DNA from 3 places in the Modestobacter marinus genome. Region 1 is predicted to be linked to each of the others. Evidence: riboswitches for the same ligand, from Rfam matches in the RefSeq annotation. Region 1 holds a riboswitch; each other region holds the start of a gene.
What was found. A riboswitch is a leader RNA that binds a small molecule or an ion and turns the genes downstream of it on or off. The one in region 1 is predicted to bind cyclic di-AMP.

Region 1 (4,883 bases):
TCCTCGCCCTGGCCGGCGGGCTCGCACTGTGGCTGGCCTTCCCGCCGTTCGGGCTGTGGCCGCTGGCGGCGGTGGGGCCGATGGCGCTGATGCTGATCGTCAGAGGGCGCTCGGCGCGCGCCGGCGCCGGCTTCGGGATGGTGATGGGTTGCGCGTTCTTCCTGCCGCTGCTCACCTGGACCGGCATCTTCGTCGGCGATCTGCCCTGGGTCGCGCTGTCGGTCGTCCAGGCGGCCTTCTACGCGGCCATGGGTGCGGGCGTCGCGGTGGTCGGTCGGCTGCCGGCCGCACCGATCTGGGCGGCCGGTCTGTGGGTGGCGCAGGAAGCGCTGCGCTCGCGCGTGCCGTTCGGCGGCTTCCCCTGGGGGCGTTTGGGCTTCAGCCAGGCGGACGGCCCGTTCGCCTCCTTCGCCGCCTACGGAGGTGTCCCGCTGGTCACCTTCACCGTCGCGCTCACCGGGACGTCCTTCGCAATCCTCCTCGTCCGGGCTGCCGACTGGCGGCGACGGCGATGCGCCCGCCAGCCAGAGCCGGGACGACGAGCACTTCGTGCGCTCGGTGCGGCGTTCGTCGTCCCGGGTCTCGGCCTGCTGGCCTGGCTCCCCTTGCCGGGGGAGCAGCTGACGGCGGGTGGTGAGCTGGCGACCGTCGCAGTGATCCAGGGCGATGTCCCTCGGTCCGGCCTGGACTTCAACGCCCAACGCAGGGCAGTGCTGGACAACCACGTGCAGCAGACCCTGCTGCTGGCGGAACGGGTCGACCGCGGCGGGAGCCCGCAACCGGACGTCGTCCTCTGGCCGGAGAACTCATCGGACATCGACCCCTCCCTGAACGCGGACGCGGCGACGGTCATCGACCGCGCCGCGCGGGCGATCGGCGCACCGATCCTGATCGGTGCCGTGCTGGACGGGCCGGGGCGCTACCTGACCAATGCGGGGATCGTCTGGGATCCCATGACCGGTCCCGGCGAGAGCTACGCCAAAAGGCACCCGGTGCCCTTCGGCGAGTACATGCCCGCCCGCTCCTTCTTCCGGCTGTTCAGCGACAAGGTCGACCTGCTACGGCGTGACTTCCTGCCCGGCGACGAGCCTGGAGTCCTCGATGTCGGCGGAGTGCGCCTGGGCGACGTCATCTGCTTCGAGATCGCCTACGACGGGCTGGTCACCGACGTCGTGGACGGCGGCGCCAGTCTCCTGGTCGTCCAGACCAACAACGCCACCTTCGGCTACACCGCGGAGAGTCAGCAGCAGCTGGCCATGAGCCGCATGCGCGCCATCGAGCACGGCCGCACCGTCGCCGTGGCGGCGACCAGCGGCATCTCGGCGGTGATCGCGCCGGACGGGACGGTCGTCGACCAGTCCGAGCTCTTCAGCCCGTACGTGTTCGTCGGCTCCGTGGCGCAGCGGACCCAGACGACCGTGGCCACCCGGCTGGGCGCCTTCCCCGAGACCGTTCTCGCAGGCCTGGCCGGCGTCGCCCTCCTCGCTCCCCGTGTCTTCGGCCGTCGAACCCGGCCGGCTCCCTCGACCCCTGTACGTCACCCCGGCAAGGAAGGTCCTCGTGGGCACTGAGACGTTCGCCGAACTGTCCGACACGCTCTTCGGCGTCGCGGTCGCCGTCTACGCGCTCGCGGCGCTCGGCTTTGCCGCCGAGCTCGCCTTCGGTCGGCCATCGATCCGCAGCCGGGCCGAGCGGGCCGAGGTCCGAGCAGGTGGGGCGAGCCCCCTGCCCCCTCCGTCGAGCGGAGTGGTGCCCGTAGGTCCCCGCAGTGCCCGGTGCGGCCGGGTGGGTGTCGCGCTGACCCTCGTCGGGGCGCTCGCGCAGGCCGGGGTGCTCATCGGCCGCAGTGTCGCCGCCGGGCGGGTGCCGTGGGGGAACATGTACGAGTTCGCCACAGCCGCCGTGCTGGTGGGAGTGGTTGCCTATCTGGTGCTGGCGATGCGGATGCCGGCTCTGCGGCGGATCGGTGTCTTCGTGCTAGGCCCGACGGTCATCGCGCTGGTCCTCATCGGCTTGTACCTGTACGCCGAGTCCGGGCCGCTCGTGGCAGCTTTGCGGTCGAACTGGCTGGTGGTGCACGTGTCCGCCGCAATCCTGTCCTTCGGCGTCTTCATCGTGAGCGGCGTGGCGAGCGCCCTCTACCTCGTCGCCGTCCGGCGGGAGCGTTCCTCGTTGACGACCGGGAGCCGATCGGCAGGCTGGGCCGACAGACTCCCGAGCGCGGCGACGATGGACCAGGTGGCACATCGGACGGCGATCTTCGGCTTCCCGATCTGGACGTTCGCCGTCATCGCCGGGGCGATCTGGGCGGAGAGCGCCTGGGGTCGCTTCTGGGGGTGGGACCCGAAGGAGACGTGGGCCTTCATCTCTTGGGCGCTGTACGCCGCGTACCTGCACGCCCGCACAACCGCCGGATGGCGAGGCCGGCCGGCGGCGTGGACCAATCTGGTGGCCCTGGCCTCCCTGGTCTTCAACCTGCTGTTCGTGAACCTGGTGTCGACCGGGCTGCACTCCTACGGGGGCGTCTCCTGAGGCGGTTCGTTACCGGACCGTGACAACTACCCAGCTTCGTAGTAGCGTGCTCTCCGGTCCACCCGGGCCATGCTCCTCGCCTCGAGGACCTCGGGTGGACACGCCGAACCACCGACGGGCATCCCGAGGTGGACCGGGGACCCATGTCCCATGGGGTGAATCCTGCAAAGGCAGGTAGGGCAGCTTCCCGTCCGAACCCGTCAGCTAACCCGGTAGGCAGTCAGGAAGAACGGAGAACCGTCGCCTTGGCGACCCTGCACCACCGGATCTCATCCCTGTCCACGTTCCGGCGGCCCCTGGCCCGCTGGGCGCCCCTGACCATCGCCGCGGCCATCACCCTGCAACTGGCACTCACCACGACCTCCGCGGTCGCGGCTCCCGGTGACAGCGACATCGCGCAGACCTCGCCCCAGTCGGCGTCCGAGACCGCCAGAGCCGAGATCGCCCGGGTGGAAGAGCTCCTCGGACGCGCCGAGGTGGAACTGCAGCGACTCACCGTCCTCGCCGAAGCCACGGGTGAGGCCTCGCGGGTGGCGGAGCAGGATCTGCTGACGGCGCAGGCCGCGGCCGCGAGCACCGCCGCAGACCTGGCCGCCGCGCGAGCTGCCGGCGCCGTTGTCCAGGAGGACGTGGCAGAGCTGGGCCGGGAGACCTACATGGGTGCCGACGCCTTGAGCGGCGCGGTGACGCTCCTGGGAGCGCGGAGCCCGGAGGACCTCCTCGAGCGAGCTGCGACGCTCGAGCTCATCGGGAAGGAGCGCACCGAGCGGCTGGACGCACTGCGGGCGGTCGAGGCAGAGGTGCAGCGCGCGGATGAGACCGCCCGCGACGCGGTCGCCGGCCGTGACGCCGCCGCGCGCACCGCGCAGCAGGTCGCCGTCGACGCCCAGGCCCAGCTGGTGCAGGCGCAGACCGCCTACGACGCCGCCGCGGGCGAGAAGGCGGTGCTCGAGCAGCAACTGCAGGCAGCGCAGGTCCAGCTCCTGGCTGCCCAGGGTGATGCGGACCCCGTGGCCACCGTCGACGAACGGCAGCGGGCCGTGACCGCCGCATCGGCGGCAGGGACCGCGTCGCTGGCAGCCGGACGGGTCACCTCCTGCTTCGGCAGTCGCTGGGGGACCAACCACAACGGCGTGGACATCGCCGCGCCGATCGGCACGCCCATCTACGCACCCGACTCCGGTGTGGTCCTGCACGCCGGAGCCGCCAACGGCTTCGGGCTGGCGGTGTACCTCCAGCACCCGGACGGAACGATCAGCCTCTACGGCCACATCAACCAGGCCCTCGTCACGGCCGGACAGGTGGTCACCGCGGGCGAGCAAATCGCCGAGGTCGGCAACCGTGGCCAGTCCACCGGGCCGCACGTGCACGTGGAGCTGCACACAGGGGGGCTCTATGCCACCCGCAACGACCCGGCCCCATGGCTGGCTGCCCGCGGCATCTCCCTGGGCGGTGCCTGCGCGGTGTGAGCCAGGGGCTGCCGTGACGGTTCCCCGGCGGGTGAGCCGACCGCGGCACTTCCGGAGCATGACGGCCCCGAATGCCTAGGCTGTGTGCGAGACAAGACAGTAGACACGGGACGGCGAGCTCATCGCCGTCCCGCAGGGGCGTCGACGAGACGGTCACGAGAGGTGGGGGAGTGCGCCCGTTCGGTGAGCTGGAAGCGGCGATCATGGCCGAGCTGTGGCGTCGGGGTGAGCCGGCGACGGTGCGGGACGTCCTCGGGGCGCTGAACTCATCCCGGGACCTCGCCTACACGACCGTCATGACGGTCATGGACAACCTGCACAAGAAGGACCAGGTCACCCGGGAGATGGTCGGCCGGGCCTGGCTGTACCGCCCGGTCCGAAGCCGCGCTGAGCATGCCGCAGCCCTGCTCCAGAACGTCCTCGCCGAGTCAGGCGACCAGCAGGAGGTGCTCATGCACTTCGTCGCCGAGCTGCAACCGGACGCGGTCGCGCAGCTGCGCGAGGCTGTGGAGGCTGCCCGCAAGGGAGCGCGGCCGGCCGGCGGCGGCTCGGCATGATCGCCGGCCTCGCACTCGCCGCCACCGGTGTCGCGATCCTCGTCGCGGGGCCCCGGCTGGCGAACGCAGCCTGGACCACCCAGGCACCCCGGCTGGGCATCCTCGCGTGGCAGGCGCTGACCTTCACCGCCGTGGCCGCCTTCGTCCTGGCCGGCGTGACCCAGCTGATCCCGATCACCACCCTCGCGGACGGCTTGGGTGCTGTGTTCCACGCCTGCGCAGCGAGCATCGCCAGTGCCTACGGGTCCGCGGAGTTCCTGCCAGGGGCCTTGATGGGGACTGTGCTGGCTGGGATCCTGCCCCTCTGGGTGCTGTCCTGTGTCGC
Region 2 (4,883 bases), on a different contig from region 1:
ACCAGGTTCACCCCGCCGGTGGAGGACAGCGGACCGGTGAGCCCGGCCACCCCGCGGACCAGGTCCGCCGCGGAGCAGCCGGGCTCGAGGTCCAGCTCCAGGTAGCAGTGCTCGGGGGTGCCGAGGGCGAAGATGCCCGGCTGCGTCGTCACGCGGTCAGCCTGCCCGATCGGCACACCCCGGGCTCAGCTGGTCGGCGGCTCGTCCTTGCCGGCCTCCTCGAGCGCGTCGGCCTCCTCCTTGGTCTTGTGCACGGCCTTGTCGGCGTGCTCCGGCGGGCCGTAGACCGTGTAGAGCACCAGCGGGTTCACGCCGGTGTTGAGGAAGTTGTGCTTCTTGCCGGCGGGGACGACGACGAGGTCACCCTGCGCGACGTTCTTCTTCTGCCCGCCCACGACGGCCTGGCCGGTGCCGCTGACGAAGGTGAGGATCTGGTCGATCTCCTCGTGCACCTCCTCGCCGATCTCCCCGCCCGGCGGGATCGTCATGATCACCAGCTGGGTGTGCTCGCCGGTCCACAGCACCCGACGGAAGTCGGCGCTCTCCTCGGCGACGGTGGCGATGGTGAAGTGCTCCATGGCTGCCGTTCCTCCTCGATCCAGTCGTTCCTGCCGGCGTGCGCCGGCCCAGGAGAAGTGAAGAGCAGTGCGGCCTCCGGCGCGATCCGAGCCCGCCGGTCGGGCGACACGAGCCGGTCAGGCCCTCCGACCCTGCCGTTCTCCCGGCCGGTGGGAGAGGCTGTCCGGTGCCGGGTACCGGCAGAGCACGGACGGACGAGCACAGGAGGACGGCGTTGACGCAGCAGCCAGGAGACCAGCCGGGGGACGCAGCCCTCACGGCCGAGCGGGACGAGGCGGCCACCGAACTGGCCGGGGTCGAGGGTGAGGTCTCGACGCGTGCCGTGGTGGACGGCGGCGTCGTCGTCGGGCACGACGGCTCCGACTGCGCCCAGGAGGCGCTCCAGTGGGCGGCCGGCCTGGCCGAGCGCGCCTCGTGGCCGCTGCACGTCGTCCGCGGCTGGCGGATCGCCACCGCACCGCAGCCGGCCAGCTGGGAGCCGGGCTACGTCCCGCCGATCAGCGAGTACGAGCAGGCGGTGCAGGCCGACCTGGAGGCCGACGTCCGGGCCGCGCTGGGCGCGGAGCGCGCCCGTGCGGTCAGCTGCCACGTCGTGCACGCCGCGCCGGTGCGCTCCCTGATCGAGGCGGCCCAGCACGCCGACCTCCTCGTTGTCGGCGCCCGCGGGCGGGGCGGCTTCGCCGGGCTGCTGCTCGGCTCGGTCAGCGACCAGGTCACCCGGCACGCCCCGTGCCCGGTGACCGTCGTGCGCACCCAGCACAAGGCCTGACCGCGTGGTGGTCCAGCAGCCCGTCCCACCGGCCTTCCTGCGGGCGCACACCCGGCTGGACCGCCCCTCCCTCGTCCCCGAGGTGCAGCTGCACGTCGCCGACGACGTCGTCGCCCTGTGGGAGGCGATGGAGACCGAGGGCGGCGGCGCCGGCGAGGACCCGCCGTTCTGGGCCGCGGCCTGGCCGGGCGGGCAGGCCCTGGCCCGGCACGTCCTCGACTACCCGGAGCTCGTCGCCGGCCGCCGGGTCCTGGACCTGGGGGCCGGCAGCGGCCTGGTCGCCGTCGCCGCGCTGCTGGCCGGCGCCGGCGGGGTGCTGGCCAGCGACGTCGACCCGTACTCGCACGCGGCGGTCGGGCTGAACGCCGAGGTGAACGGGGTCACCGGCGTCGAGGTCGTCGGCGACGTGCTCGACGAGGAGCTGCCGGAGATCGACGTCGTCTTGGCCGGCGACGTCTGCTACGACCGCGAGATGACCGCGCGGGTGTTGCCCTTCCTCGGGGCGGCCTGGCTGCGCGGGGCCACCGTGCTGCTGGGCGACCCCGGGCGCGCGTACGTCCCGAAGGAGGGGCTGCTCGCCCAGGCGGAGTACGACGTGCCCGACGCCGCCGGGGGTGGGGTGCGCCGGACGACGGTGTGGCGGCTCCCCTGAGAGCACCCACGGGGCGACCGCCCTGGTGCTCCAGCGGGGCGGCTGTCCTGGGTGCTCCGTCACATGTGCCCCACTGGTTCGGCGGTGACCAGGGCGAACGTGGCAGATGTCGACGAGTCCGGCGCCGGGCATTGTCACGAGCGGGTCACGGCCTCTACCTTGGCCGGGTCCGGTCGGACGTCTCGTCCCCACCCGGGGAGCCCGCACCGGATGCCGCCGAGTCGCTGCTCGCAGCGAACCGGGGACCCACCGCACCACTGGGGTGAATCCCGCCCGGGCACCGCCCGGCCGGGTAGGGCGCCTTCCCGCCCGAACCCGTCAGCTGACCCGGTAGGCGGCCGCGGAAGACCCACGGAGCCCCTCTCTCGATGTCCCGTCGCACCACCGTGTCCTCGTCGGACGAGCAGTTGCCCGCCACCGAGGTGCTCCCGCTCCCGGCCGGTGCCGAGGAGGCGCCGATCGCCCGGCGCACCCGTCGTCAGCCCCCCGGTGGCCTCCGCCGGCCCACCCTGTACCTCGGCGTCGCCGCCGCCGGCGCGATCCTGGTCAACGTCCTCGTCGGCGCGGAGCCGGACGCCCGGGCCGAGGCCGCCGTCGAGCCCGCCGGCATCGCCTCCCAGCTCGACCTGGGCTCGCAGCAGACCGGTACCGCCGTCGCCGACGGTCGGCTGACCGACCGGCTCGGCCAGCTGGCGGCCAACCGCAGTCAGCGCGAGGCCGCGCAGGTCGCCGCCGCGCAGGCGCAGGCCGCCGCCGACCAGGCGGTGCTGGACGCCCAGGCCGCCGAGGCCGCCCGGCTCGCCGCCGAGGCCCAGGCCGCGGAGGAGGCCCGGATCGCCGCCGAGGCGCAGGCCGCCGCGGAGGCCCAGGCCGCGGAGGAGGCGGCTGCGGCCGAGCGGGCCGCCGCCCGCGCGCCCGCGCCGGCCGCGCCCGCCCCCGCCCGCGCGCCGGCGGCGGCCCCGGCCGCGTCGTCCGGCTCCGGCTCCTTCCAGGACTACGCCCTGGGCAAGCTCGGGGGTGACCAGGCGGAGTTCTCCTGCCTGGAGAGCCTCTGGGGCAAGGAGAGCGGCTGGAACCCCAACGCCCAGAACCCGAACAGCACCGCCTACGGCATCCCGCAGTTCCTGGACTCCACCTGGGCGAGCACCGGGATCGCCAAGACCTCCGACGGCTACCGGCAGATCGACGCCGGGCTGATCTACATCGAGAACCGCTACGGCTCGCCGTGCGGCGCGTGGGCGCACTCGAAGGCCAAGGGCTGGTACTGAGCCACCGGCGCTCCGCAGCGAGGCCCGGGTCCCGCGGGACCCGGGCCTCGCTGCGCCCGGGCCGCGTACCGGTGGCCCACCTGTGCGCCGGCGCGGGACCATCGGGGAGGATCGAACAGTTCGACCACCGAGAAGAGGAGCGCTGACCCGTGGGCAAGCACCGCGCACCCGAGGGCGCCGCGACGGACTTCGACGCCGCCACCAGCGCCCTGGCAGACGTGACCGGCGACTACACCGTCGACGTCACGCACACCCGGATCGGCGTCCGGGCCCGGCACGCCATGGTGACCACCGTGCGGGGTGCCTTCACCGACTTCTCCGGCACCGCCCACCTGGACGTCGCGACGCCGGCGGCCAGCAGCGTGCAGCTGCGGATCGCGACCGCGAGCATCGACACCGGCACCCCGGACCGGGACGCGCACCTGCGCTCGGCCGACTTCCTGGACGTCGAGCAGCACCCGGAGATGGTGTTCGTCTCCACGGCGGTCGAGCAGGTCGACCGGGACGTCTACCGGGTCACCGGCGACCTCACGATCAAGGCGGTCACCCGGCCGGTCTCGATCGACTTCACCCTCACCGGCTCGGCGCTGGACCCGTTCGGCAACATGCGGGTCGGCTTCGAGGGCGCGCTGGCGATCAAGCGCAGCGAGTGGGACCTCACCTGGAACGCGATGCTCGACACCGGTGGCGTGCTGGTCAGCGACCGGGTCCAGGTGGAGTTCGACGTCTCGGCGATCAAGGACTCCTGACCCCGCGGGCTGTGTCCCAGCACACTCCCTGCCGCTAGGGTGGCACTCAGTGCCACGCAGGGTGCCGTCGTCCCGGACGACGCCTGCGGCGGCGACCCCGGCCGACGACGGTGTCGGCCGGGACGGGTCGAGCAGCAGGGGGTCCACAGATGGCGAACGCGTGGTTCGAGTCGGTGGCGGAGGCACAGCGGCGGGCGAAGCGCCGGCTGCCCAAGGGCGTCTACGGTGCGCTGGTCGCCGGCTCCGAACGGGGGCTCACCGCGGAGGACAACCTCGCCGCCTTCGCCGAGCTGGGCTTCGCGCCGCACACCGCCGGGCTGAGCAACGACAAGCAGATGGCCACCCGCGTCATGGGGCAGGACGTCGCGCTGCCGGTGCTGATCAGCCCGACCGGCGTCCAGGCGGTCGACCCCGACGGTGAGGTCGCCGTCGCCCGGGCCGCGGCCTCCCGCGGCACCGCCATGGGGCTGTCCTCGATGGCCAGCAAGCCGATGGAGGAGGTCATCGCGGCCAACCCGCAGACCTTCTTCCAGCTGTACTGGGTCGGTGACCGCGACCTGATGGCCGCCAAGGTCGAGCGCGCCCGCCGGGCCGGGGCCGCCGGGCTGATCGCCACCCTGGACTGGTCGTTCGCCTACGGCCGGGACTGGGGGAGCCCCTTCATCCCCGAGCGGATCGACCTCGAGGCGGTGCGCCGGTACGCGCCCCAGGTCGCGCTGAAGCCCCGCTGGCTGTGGGAGTTCGCCAAGACCAGGAAGCTGCCCGACCTCACCGTGCCGAACATGGTCGGCACCCCCGGCGAGAAGGCGCCGACCTTCTTCGAGGCCTACGGCCAGTGGATGCAGTCGCCCATGCCCACCTGGGAG
Region 3 (4,883 bases), 420 kb from region 1:
CAGGCGGAGCTGGTGGCCCGGTGGATGCAGGTGGGCTTCGTGCACGGGGTGATGAACACCGACAACATGACCATCTCCGGCGAGACCATCGACTACGGGCCGTGCGCCTTCCTGGAGGCCCACGACCCGGCCACGGTCTACAGCTCCATCGACACCGGCGGGCGCTACGCCTACGGCAACCAGCCGATCGTCGCCGAGTGGGACCTGGCCCGGCTCGCCGAGGCGATGCTGCCGCTGTTCGCCGAGGAGCAGGAGCGGGCGATCGAGCTCGCGGTCGAGGCGCTGGGGCGCTTCCGGCCGCAGTACGACGCGGCCTGGTCGGCCGGGATGCGGGCCAAGCTGGGCCTCCCCGACGGCCTGGAGGACGCGGTGGCCGCGCCGCTGGTCGAGGAGTTCCTCGCGCTGCTGCAGGCCGGCCACGTCGACCACACGTCCGCGTTCCGCCTGCTCGGCGCCGCCGCCCGCGGTGACGTCGACCCGGTGCGCAACCTGTTCCTCGACCTGGCCACCTTCGACGCGTGGGCGGAGCGCTGGCGCGCGCTGGCCCCGGACGCCGACGGCATGGACCGGGTGAACCCGGTGTACGTCCCGCGCAACCACCTCGTCGAGGAGGCGCTCAGCGCGGCGACCGCGGGCGACCTGGCGCCGCTGGGCCCCCTGCTGGACGCCGTGACCCACCCGTACACCGAGCGACCGGACCTGGCGCGGTACGCCGCCCCCGCCCCCGCCGACTTCGGCGCCACCTACCAGACCTTCTGCGGCACCTGACCCCCCACCCCCCACCACCAAAATGGCCATTTTGGTGGTCAGGTGCCGGTCGTCAGCCGGGCGAGTTCGACGACGGCGGCGACCAGTTGGTCGCCGTCCAGCAGGACGGCGTCGTTGTGGTCGGCGCCGCGTGCCTCGACCGTGCGGTGCAGCTGCCCGGCGGCAGCGGCCACCGCTTTGCTCTGCTCCGGCGGCACGATCGAGTCGGCGGTGCCGAGGACGACGGTGGTGGGCACCTCGACCCGGGCGACCTGCTCGGCCACCGGGTAGCGGTCGCGCAGCAGCAGCCGGACCGGCAGGAACGGATAGTGCTCGCGGCCGACCGCGGCCAGGTCGACGAACGGCGAGCGCAGGACCAGTCCGGCCGGCGGGTGCGCCACGGCCAGCTCGGTGACGACGGCGGCGCCCAGGCTCTCCCCGTAGTAGAGCAGCCGGTTCGCAGAGACCCCGCCCTCGGCCAGCAGCCAGTCCCGCGCCGCACGGACGTCCAGCGCCAGCCCGGCCTCGGTCGGGCTGCCCGGGTTGCCGCCGTACCCGCGGTAGTCGAACAGCAGCACCGCCAGTCCAGCGGCCGACAGAGCCCGAGCCAGCGGTGCCCGGACAGCGCGGTGACCGCCGTTGCCGTTGGCCACCAGCACCGCGGGGGCGTCGGCCGTCGGGCCGGGCACGAACCAGGCACCGAGGGCCAGCCCGTCGGCGGTGGTCAGCTCGACGTCCCGACTACCGGGGACGGCGTCGGCGGCGGCCGGGACGGGACCGTCGTCGGGCAGGTAGATCAGGCGGCGCTGGAACGTCCAGAGCAGGCCGACCACCACGACCAGGACGATGACACCGATGAGCGCGGCCCGGAGCACCGACCGCAACACGACCCCATCGTCGTCGTCCTGGGCCGCCCCGGCCAGCGCCAAGGTCGCCTAGCGGTAGTTGACGTGCGGGTGGTCGAAGTGGTTCGCCGTCACGCTGCCCCGGTCCTCCATCTGCTTCCAGGAGCCGCCGGGCGAGGAGAGCATCCGCTGCTCCCAGATGATGTAGTCCACGCCGAGCTCGGCCCAGTTCGCGATGTGGTAGGCGACGATCGCGTCGCCGAGCGCGGAGTCGGACATGACCATGTAGTCCACCGCCAGCCCCGACGGGTGACCGTGCGGGTCGGCGGCGCTGGGCCGGGTGCCGCCCAGAGTGATCGAGCCGGCGCCGGGCACGTTGCTGACCACGGCGTTCGCGGCGGCCTGCGCCTGCGGCTTGATCGGGCCGGCGGTGTTGTTGATCTTCGCGATCGTGGACACCGCGGTACCGGCCGCTGCGGCTGCGGGCTGGGCCGCGGCACTGGCCCGCGCCGGAGCCGGCTTCGCGGCGGCCGCCTGGGCCTCGGCGGCGGCCGCGGCCTCGGCGGCGACGCGAGCCGCCTCTGCCTCCGCGGCGGCTGCGGCCTCGGCCTCGGCGGCCACGCGGGCGGCCTCGGCCTCCGCGGCCTGCTGGTCGAGCACGGCCTGGTCGGCTGCCACCTGCGCCTGCTGGGCGGCGGTCTGCTCGGCCTCCCGGGTGGCCCGGCTGGCCGCGAGCTCCTCGAGCGGCCGGAGGTCCTCGACCCCGTCCACGGCGTTGGACCCGGCGGCCAGGCCCAGCTGCTCGGCGACGCTGACCGGCTCGGACGCCACGGGGTCCGCCTGGGCCGCCGGACCGACTCCGACGACGACGTTGACCAGGACGGCCCCGGCCGCCGCGACACCCAGGTAGAGCCCGGGGCGGCGGATGCCGGCCGGCGAACGCCGGTGGCTGGCGGAGCGGGAGGTGGTGGTGCGGGCGCGCATGGGCAGGAGTGCTCCGTACAGGTGTCTTCCGATGGCCGCCTACCAGGTCAGCTGACGGGTTCGGGCGGGAAGCAGCCCTACCCGCTCCGGACGGTTGCCCGGAGGCGGGATTCACCCCAGTGGTGCGGTGGGTCCCCGGCTCGCCCCGGAGGGCGACTCGGCGGCGTCCGGTCGGGCTCCCCGGGCGGGGACGTGGCGACCGACTGGACCGAGCCAACGTAGCTGCGTGATCGAATCGTGACAATCCGCCCCGGGCAGTTCATCGGGTGATGCTCCTCGCGTTGCCCACCGGTCACACCCGTCCCGTACGTCTCCACCGGCGCGTCCGGTCAGGGCTCGGACAGGTCCACGACCGACCGGCTCCCGCTGCCCGCCGCCGTGGCCGCCCAGGCCTCCTGGACCCGCGCCAGCGGCAGGACGGCGTGCTCCACCCGGAGCTGCCCGGCCGCGGCGTGCCGCAGCACCGCGGTGAGCGCGGCGGCCCGCTGCTCGCCGGTGAGCGCGTTGTTCGTGTAGCCGAGGACGTCGATGCTGCGGCTGCGCAGCACGGCGGAGGAGAACTCGGCGGCGTCCCCGGCCGCGCCACCCAGGTTGACCAGCCGCCCCCCGGGCGCCAGTACCGAGCAGGCCGCCGCGGCCACGGCACCGAACACCGGGTCGACGACGAGGTCGACGTCGGAGCCGACCGCCTGCCGGATCCGCGCGGCCAGGTCGTCGCCGTCCCCGGTCAGGACGACGTCCTCGGCGCCGGCCCGGCGAGCCCGGTCGGCCGCGGAGGCCGACCGGCAGACCCCGACCACCCGCGAGGCCCCGAGCGCGCGGGCGGCCCCCAGCGCGGCCTGGCCGACCGCGCCGCCGGCACCGAGCACCAGCACCCGCTCCCCCGGCCGGAGGCGCCCCCGCCAGGTCAGCGCCATCCAGCCGGCCACCGCCGAGAGACCCAGTGCCGCCACGACCGGGTCGGGCAGGTCCCCGGCGAGCGGGACGACGTCGGCGTCCGGCACGGCGCAGAGCTCACCCAGGCTGCCGTCGCCCGGGCTCATCCCCGCCGAGGTGGCGAACCAGACCCGGGTCCCGGGGGCCAGCAGCCCCGACGACACCACGACCCCGACCCCCTGCACCCCGGGGACGTAGGGCACAGCCGGGCGGCCGAAGTACGACGTCCCGGAGGCGCAGAGCAGGTCCAGCGGCACGACCGGGGCGGCGGTCACCCGGACCAGGGTCTGCCCCTTCCCGGGCACCGGGTCCGGGTGCTCCGCCAGGGTCGGCGGCGCACCCGGCTCGGTCAGGACGGCGGCGCGCACCGGCTCAGGTCGCGATGTCGGGGTACGGCATGGAGATGTGCTCCATCGCCCTGCCGTAGGCGCGCTGGTACTCCATCGGCCCGTGGTCGCGCTCGAACATCGCGATGAACAGCGTGAGCGTCAGGAAGGGGTGCGCGCCCATCTGGAACAGCGCGACGTGGTCGTGCTCGGCCAGCGCGCGGCGCTCATCGTCGGTGAAGGCCAGCCAGGTGGTCTTCTCGGCGGGGATGCAGTTGAGCATGGTGTTGGCCATCTCCTGCTCCCACCAGGTGACCGTGCCGGCCGGGTCCTCCCGGTACCGCTCGGTCAGCTCGGGGTCGCGGTCGACGGTGAACAGGAACTTGTCCAGCAGGTACTTGCTCATGCCGACACCCCGCTGCCGCTCGGGACCCCGTTGGGGTACCAGGTGAAGTAGGCCTCCATGGTGTGGAACAGGTCGAGGGTGTCGACGTGGTCGGCCTTCGCGCCCTCGCCGGCCACGCCCATCATCAGCATGAAGTCCATGAACCCGTGGGTGGCGTTGCCCGGGTGGTGCAGGGACTCCAGGGACACCTCGGCCAGGCAGCCCTCGATGTCCCCGCTGGCGATCCACTCGACGGCCTTGCGGTCGAACTCCGGGTCTGGCCCGTGCTCCCCGAACTGGCGGGGCCCGCCCAGCTCCAGGGACAGGTGCCCGGTGCCGATCACCGCCACCCGCTTGTCGCTCTCCCAGGACTCGACCATCTCCCGGATCGCCCGGCCGAGTGCGACGAAGCGCTTCGGCTGGGGCAGCGGCGGGGCGAAGATGTTGGTGTAGACCGGCACGATCGGCAGGTCCGCCTGCGGGCGGAGGGTGATGATCGGGCAGGTGATGCTGTGGTCGATCCGCAGCTCGTTGCTGAACGCCAGGTCGAAGTCGCGGTCCAGCCCGTCGCGCAGCAGGTGCGCCGCGAGGTCCTCCTCGCCGCGCAGCGTCATCTTCGGCAGCCCGAACTCGCGCTCCTCGTTGTGGAAGTTGGCGTCG

Region 2: linked by a shared signal. The riboswitch ahead of FB380_RS15785 (aggregation-promoting factor C-terminal-like domain-containing protein) and the one ahead of FB380_RS18820 (M23 family metallopeptidase) in region 1 are both predicted to bind cyclic di-AMP.
Region 3: linked by a shared signal. The riboswitch ahead of FB380_RS16855 (VldE C-terminal domain-containing protein) and the one ahead of FB380_RS18820 (M23 family metallopeptidase) in region 1 are both predicted to bind cyclic di-AMP.

Annotation. Positions count from the first base shown of each region.
Region 1 covers NZ_JAAMPA010000002.1:596,416-601,298, reverse strand. The annotation lists gene lnt (apolipoprotein N-acyltransferase) at 1-1,571, shown strand, start outside; gene ccsB (c-type cytochrome biogenesis protein CcsB) at 1,561-2,532, shown strand; cyclic di-AMP (ydaO/yuaA leader) riboswitch at 2,624-2,765, shown strand; gene FB380_RS18820 (M23 family metallopeptidase) at 2,778-4,001, shown strand; gene FB380_RS18815 (BlaI/MecI/CopY family transcriptional regulator) at 4,172-4,558, shown strand; gene FB380_RS18810 (M56 family metallopeptidase) at 4,555-4,883, shown strand, end outside.
Region 2 covers NZ_JAAMPA010000001.1:3,369,251-3,374,133, forward strand. The annotation lists gene FB380_RS15765 (Dyp-type peroxidase) at 1-152, opposite strand, end outside; gene FB380_RS15770 (cupin domain-containing protein) at 186-578, opposite strand; gene FB380_RS15775 (universal stress protein) at 794-1,348, shown strand; gene FB380_RS15780 (class I SAM-dependent methyltransferase) at 1,353-2,000, shown strand; cyclic di-AMP (ydaO/yuaA leader) riboswitch at 2,205-2,352, shown strand; gene FB380_RS15785 (aggregation-promoting factor C-terminal-like domain-containing protein) at 2,369-3,268, shown strand; gene FB380_RS15790 (YceI family protein) at 3,418-4,017, shown strand; gene mftD (pre-mycofactocin synthase MftD) at 4,167-4,883, shown strand, end outside.
Region 3 covers NZ_JAAMPA010000002.1:178,326-183,208, reverse strand. The annotation lists gene FB380_RS16865 (protein adenylyltransferase SelO) at 1-768, shown strand, start outside; gene FB380_RS16860 (alpha/beta hydrolase) at 807-1,634, opposite strand; gene FB380_RS16855 (VldE C-terminal domain-containing protein) at 1,683-2,576, opposite strand; cyclic di-AMP (ydaO/yuaA leader) riboswitch at 2,598-2,749, opposite strand; gene FB380_RS25550 (quinone oxidoreductase family protein) at 2,906-3,880, opposite strand; gene FB380_RS16845 (hypothetical protein) at 3,885-4,244, opposite strand; gene FB380_RS16840 (DODA-type extradiol aromatic ring-opening family dioxygenase) at 4,241-4,883, opposite strand, start outside.